DNA from 2 places in the Bacillus aquiflavi genome. Region 1 is predicted to be linked to the other one. Evidence: predicted binding sites of a transcription regulator. Region 1 holds the regulator's gene; the other holds the start of a gene.

Region 1 (3,569 bases):
CCAATACACCGAGCGAGCGAAATACTCTATCTTCTAATTGTATGTTTGATGTTTTTTCTAATGCTTCTCGTGCAGACCTTTCTTGTGAAATTAACTGAACGACAACACCTTTTAAATCATTAACGATGTCATGCTCAGATTTTCCAAGGGTAATTTGATTTGATATTTGAAATATGTTCCCTAATGCTTCACTGCCTTCTCCATAAATACCTCGGACAACTAAACCAAGCTGATTTATTGCAGGTATTATACGATTCATTTGACGGGTTAATATTAAACCAGGCAAATGCATCATTACAGATGCTCTTAATCCGGTTCCTACATTTGTCGGACAACTAGTTAAATAACCTCTATTTTCATCAAATGCATAGTCAATTTGTTCTTCAATCCAATCATCAATTACATTTGCTAAATTCAATGCCTCAGTTAATTGAAAACCTGAAAATAAACATTGTATCCGAATATGGTCTTCCTCATTGACCATAATATTTATTGATTCATTTTCTGAAAGAAGGCAAGCACCGTACGTTGAATCCTCTGCCAAATGCGGACTAATTAAATGCTTTTCAACGAGCACCCTTTTTTGTAGCGGTTGAAGCTCCTCCATTTTAAGAACCTCTAATTTTCCTAAATAATCAGGGTAACCGCTTGAAACAGCCTTCTCAACTTTATTTATTACATTCTTAGCTTCCTCGATTGAATAAAGGGTTGGAAAAGTATGTTCCTTTAAATTTCTGGCTAACCGAATACGAGAACTTAACACAATATCTGAATCGGCACCATCCTCATTCATCCAAGGACTAATCGCTTGATTGATAAAACGTTCTAAAGACACCACTTATTCCCCTCCCTCGTGTCTTTCCGTTAGTTTCTTTTTTAATAATCGAATTTCATCACGAATTTGTGCAGCTTGCTCAAATTCTTCTTGGGTAATTAAATATTTTAATTTTAGTTTTAAGTCTTCAATTTTTTTACGCAAATGCATATTACCCCCAATGCGTTTTGGAATCTTTCCATTATGACTCCAATTTCCACTATGGAGACGCCGTAATATTGGATTTAATTGATTTTGAAAAGTTTTGTAACAGTGGGCACAGCCAAATCGACCCACTTTAACGAATTGTGGAAAAGTCATTGAGCAATGTTTGCATTGAATAATTTCATCTTGTTGAAAAGAATTTTGCTTCGCTTGTTGAAATCCTGGATCTGCATTCAATAATCCTGCTAAAAGGTTGCTAATAGAAAGCCCTGGTCCGCTATTAAACATAAACATGTCACCTTTTTCATGGGCACATTTTTCGCATAAATGAATTTCAGCTTTTTTCCCATTTACAATTTTCGTAAAATGAAGTGTTGCAGGTCTTTGATTACATTCCTGACATATCAATCCATTTCACCCTCTCTAAGCTCACTATTTTATTTATATTTTATAGATGTCAATATTGCCTTTAACATTCTGGCACGGAGTTCATCTCTTTCAGGTAAATCAATATATAAAGTGGATCGATCAATGACACTAAGAATAATCTTTGCTTCTCGTTCCGTGATAATTTCTTCATCAAGTAAACGATAAATAATATGTTCTGCACTAGTTTGGGAAATTCGATTTTTAATAATTGATATAAGTTCATTGATTAGATGGGCATCATCGTGAGGTTTGACTTTCATAATCCGTATATAGCCACCGCCACCCCGTTTACTCTCAACTACATAGCCTCTTTCTATTGTAAATCTTGTATTTATGACATAGTTAATTTGTGATGGAACGCATTGGAACTTATCTGCAACTTCACTTCTTTTGATTTCTACAGCCTCTTGTTCGCTCATTTCCAATACTTTTTTTAAATAGCTCTCAATTATATCTGATATGTTTCTCACCCAGCCTCCCCCTATCTGACTTTGACTATATTTGACATTAATTATACACGAAATAGTTCCTTCATTGCAATATTCTTATTTTCCCCAATTTATTTCATCTCAAAACGTAGCATTTATGATTTATTTAAGGTTATTTAATTAATTTCTCATTTCCTCCTACAGATAGAACGATAAAGAGAAATAATTTCTTTTTCATATCATCCGGCATAGCTAAAAGGCATTTGTGGCACGAATAAGCCTAAAAGAACAATATTGTTTAATAGAACTTTATTTTAAAAAATATATTTTATAAAGTACATCACGATATACTTATGAAATTTAAAAGTTATTTCTTTAACGGAAAAACTATTGGAATTTACAAAATTTATTCACATTTTATCCATAATTTATTCTACTTTAACATGTTTAAAATGGTGCAATTAGGAAAAAATGTTAATCAATTTTGAAAGAAATGGGTGGGAAAATGACATCCTGGAAAAATTCCATTTTTTTAATTTTAGGAATAGGTGTATCACATCTAGGAAATTGGATTTACTTTATAGCACTTAATATTTTAATCTTAAACTTAACTGGCTCGGCCGCTGCGGTAGCTGGACTGTATATTATAAGACCCGTAGCAATTTTAATCACCAATACTTGGTCTGGAAGCGTCATTGATCGTGTGAATAAAAGAAAATTAATGATATTTATCGATATAATAAGAGGAACCTTAGTAATTTGCATTCCCTTTATAGGATCTTTATGGGCAATTTATATTGTTCTCCTTTTGGTTAATATTGCAGGTGCATTTTTCGGCCCAAGCTCATCAGTATACATTACGAAACTTGTCCCCCAGGAAAATCGAAAAAGATTTAATTCAATCATGAGTATGACTAGCCCTGGTGCATTTTTATTAGGTCCAGCAATTGCTGGGATATTAATTATGTACGTTAGTCCAGATATTTGTATTATCATTAATGCTGTTTCTTTTTTCGTTTGTGCATTTTTTATTTATCTACTTCCTAATGTAGATGAAGATTTAAATAATATACGTGAACGGGTACATTGGAAAACTATTTTAAATGACTGGAAAGCAGTTAAACAATTTATTAAACAAACTAAATATTTTATTTCAGTTTATATATTGTTCCAATCAGCTATGTTAATTGCCTTTGCTGTTGATTCACAAGAAGTTACTTTTATTAAACAACATTTAAAACTATCGGACAGAGATTATGGCTTAATTGTAAGTATAACAGGGATTGGTTCATTAACCGGGGCTGCTGTTGCTGCTATTACATCTAAAAAAATACATCTCCGCCTATTTATTGGTGTTGGAATGCTATTAACATCTTTAGGATACGTTATGTTTTATGCTTCTTTTAACTTTATTACTGCAACATTAGCATTTGTATTTTTGGGCTTTTTTTTGGCATTTGCCAATACAGGATATGCAACTTTTTTTCAAAATAACGTGCCGGTAAAAATTATGGGGAGATTCGGAAGTATCGCAGATATGGTTCAGGGAATGATTCAAATTGGATTAACACTACTTTTAGGATTAATGGCCGAATGGTTTTCAGTCCAACTTGTGTGCCTGATCTTTACGATTATAGGAACTTTGATTGCAAGCATACTCCTCCTCACAGTACTGATTCCTTCAAAATTGCGCTATTTTGAAGAAAATACAACAGCTATTTCAGGCTAAAAAA
Region 2 (3,569 bases), 580 kb from region 1:
TATTCAAGTTAAACTCCTCGTTCGAAAGAAAATGCGTCTAAAAAAGAACAATGTCTATATCGTTCGATTAACTGAACAGGCAAAGACAGTTTTAACAGATTTAAAAAAAAATTAAGGAAGATTTTATATTTATACAAGGAATCTCCAATGAGCTTATCAAAAAGAAATGTTGTATGCGCTCGTATTTAAGAGGAGCTTTTTTAGCGGGTGGCTCGGTTAATAACCCAGAAACCTCTTCTTATCATTTAGAAATCTTTTTAATGTATAAAGAGCATAATGAATCATTGAGTAATTTGATGAATAAGTTCAACTTAAATAGTAAAACGCTAGAACGGAAAAAAGGGTTTATCACATATTTAAAAGAAGCAGAAAAAATTTCTGAATTTCTAAATATTATTGGCGCTCACAATGCTTTACTACATTTTGAGGATGTCCGAATTGTCAGAGACATGAGAAACTCGGTAAATCGATTAGTTAATTGTGAAACAGCGAACTTAAATAAAACAATAAGTGCTGCGTTAAGGCAAGTTGAAAATATTAAATATATAGAACAAACGGTAGGGCTCCACGTTTTACCTGAAAAATTAAGAGAAATAGCTGAACTGCGAGTTGCTTACCAAGATGTCACGTTAAATGAACTAGGGGAAATGGTTAGTGGTGGTAAAATAAGTAAATCGGGAATTAATCACCGCTTACGTAAGATTGACGAAATAGCTGACAAGCTTCGGGCTGGAGAATCAATTTCAATTAAATAGATAATGGAATTTGGAGGAATTATCATGGTGGAAAAAGAAGTGGAAATACGATTGAAAACTGGGCTGCAAGCGCGTCCTGCAGCGTTGTTTGTTCAGGAAGCGAATCGATTTTCTTCAGAAATATTTCTAGAAAAGGATGGTAAGAAGGTAAATGCGAAGAGCATTATGGGTTTAATGAGTTTAGCCATCGGTTCTGGCTCTTTAGTAAAAATAAGTGCAACTGGTCACGATGAATTAGAGGCATTAGAAGTACTTACAAAATTTACCCAAAAAGAGGGATAAGCTAGAAAACGACAAGACTCGCTTCAATTTAGAAGCGAGTCTCAGATTGTTGACAAACGGCTCGCATTCTTCGTTACTTGCACTTCATTATAAGCTTATGAACGACCGTTCTATTCCTTCTCCCTCAACTGACAAACGCTTTTAATTCAGTCTTTCGAGAATTTACTTCAAATATTACTTTTCTACAAGCTGAGACCCGCTGCTGTGGTTTTTAACTCTATGTCATAGGGCATGCCAATACATGTGACCTTGGATTTAAAGCATTCAACACCTGAACTATGCGGAGCCAGAGATGAACACAGTATGTCACGAGTAGGAAGATGTCTGGAGAATACTTAAATATGAGAAATCCTATTTGAATAAATCCGAAACATTTGAAGGGCTTTGTGAAGCAATAGAAGAATATATTTGAAAGATATTAAAAATAATAAAACGGCTTTAGCCCTATAAAATATAGATTTAAAGCCGCTTAACTCATTTTTTATTTCCCCTGTCAAATTGACAGGGGGAGTTCATTATTTTTTATCTAATGAATTTCGGGAAATAATATGGTCGATTAAACCGTATTCAAGCGCTTTTTCAGCTGTCATAAAGTTGTCTCGATCTGTATCTCGTTGAATGACTTCAAGCGGTTGTCCTGTACGCTCTGCAAGAATATGGTTAAGTTTGTCTCGTAAAAACAGAATTCGCTTTGCGGCAATTTCAATTTCAGTTGCTTGCCCTTGCGCTCCGCCAAGCGGTTGATGAATCATCACTTCACTGTTAGGTAAACAATAACGTTTGCCTTTTGTTCCTGCTGCTAATAAGAATGCTCCCATTGAAGCAGCTATTCCAATACAAATTGTTTGAATGTTTGGTTTAATAAATTGCATTGTATCAAAAATAGCCATCCCAGCAGTAATACTTCCTCCTGGGCTATTAATGTAAATAGATATGTCTTTTTCAGGGTTTTCTGCTTCTAAAAATAATAATTGAGCGACAATTGAATTTGCAACCTGATCGTCTATTGCACTGCCTAGCATAATAATCCGGTCTTTTAACAGACGAGAATAAATATCGTATGCACGTTCTCCTCGATTTGTTTGTTCAATAACAGTAGGGATTAAATTCATATTTCCTTTCCTCCTTAAAATAGAGTTTAATTTCGCTAGGAAAGTTATTCCAACGAAAGAAGATAATTGTACTTATTATTAATATTACACTGATGGTCAATTAAGGTCAAAAAAAAAGCACTATAAATTTGAAGAAAAATAATATCTGTTTCCCATCTTATCCTTTAGGCAAAATTTTAAACAATATCTCCAACTTTTTAAGTAAAAATGAGATATTAATTTAGTATATGTTTTACTTTTAGACGTAATGTTACAATTCATTTAAAATTAAAATCCAAGCCTCATCATTAAGCGGCTTGCTAATGATTTTTATGGAAGGAAATAAGACTTGCATATTGTTTGAATATAACATATAATATTTAGCGTACGTTAACAGCCATTTTGCCCTCGTGGTGCAACGGATAGCACGTGAGATTCCGGTTCTCAAAATGTGGGTTCGATTCCTGCCGAGGGCGCTTTAAGGTAAATATGTAAAAAATTTGGTTCATCATAAAACACTCGAAAATGTTGTGATATCATATCAATGTTTCGTGTGTTTTTTATATTTTGTACAATCCGGTTTAAAAACTTTTTACACAAACTCATATACTCTTTGTATCTTCTTCTTGCAATTCTTTTTTGACAGTGTACATAATCCTCATAATAGGATCAATGATCGAATGTCCTAATCGTTTCGAAATTGGGAACACTATTCGATTACTGCGCCCTTCGTTTAATCATGTTTTATGCTTTTCTCGGTTATACAAGACGATTAATGACTTTTGCAAATTTAGGGCTTGTTGATGAATAGAGGTTACTTATTCACCCAGTTGTATTGGAAGAAGGAAAACCATTGTTTATTGATATAAAACGGAGGATGAATGTAAAAATGGTTAATACTAGAACATTCTTTTCTGGTGTTGTGCAAATAATCTATCAATTTAAACGGTAATTAATAAAATCGCTCACTCCAAAAATAATGGTTCTCAACCAGATTGTTGGCGCTATAGGATGCCGGCAAGTAAGCAGGTGCTACCCGTTATCGTTAAAAAACATATATACTATTGATAAGAGTTTTCCAAAAAAACTTTCTAATACCATATAAGCAGATCAAAAGAATCTTATTCTGCATCTATTGTTTGCATTCCCATAGCTTGAGCATATTCATTAATCTCTTTGATTAAATTAGGTCTATAGATCGATATTGCTCCATGTATTTGTCTTTCATTATTAGGATATATATATTCTGGGAATATAAAAAATTTATTTGGTCCATCTTTTTTATTATATATTCATTTCCTTCAAACTCTCCACATCTGATATGATACGACGTTATAAAGGAGATTATCTCTTCATATAGCTCCTGTGTGTTAATTTCTGACTGTAAAAAACTTTCTAAAATATTCATTAATAATCTTACCTTCTATTGTAGTTGTTCTTT

Evidence for each region. Region 1 encodes CtsR, which represses protease genes until heat stress. Its sites were predicted from a motif close to ATGGTCAATAAAGGTCAAACA; they were not measured.
Region 2: clpP (ATP-dependent Clp endopeptidase proteolytic subunit ClpP) is a predicted target of CtsR. The motif match lies at 2,242-2,262, and genes of this name have one in related genera.

Annotation. Positions count from the first base shown of each region.
Region 1 is NZ_CP082780.1:3,557,867-3,561,435, reverse strand. Features, by position in the region: gene K6959_RS17275 (protein-arginine kinase McsB) at 1-835, opposite strand, end outside; gene K6959_RS17270 (protein-arginine kinase activator protein McsA) at 839-1,387, opposite strand; gene K6959_RS17265 (CtsR family transcriptional regulator) at 1,417-1,878, opposite strand; gene K6959_RS17260 (MFS transporter) at 2,342-3,565, shown strand.
Region 2 is NZ_CP082780.1:2,976,914-2,980,482, reverse strand. Features, by position in the region: partial or broken gene whiA (DNA-binding protein WhiA) at 1-755, shown strand, start outside; gene K6959_RS14515 (HPr family phosphocarrier protein) at 780-1,037, shown strand; gene clpP (ATP-dependent Clp endopeptidase proteolytic subunit ClpP) at 1,553-2,149, opposite strand; tRNA gene K6959_RS14505 (tRNA-Arg) at 2,533-2,604, shown strand; partial or broken gene K6959_RS14500 (dihydrofolate reductase family protein) at 2,901-3,080, shown strand.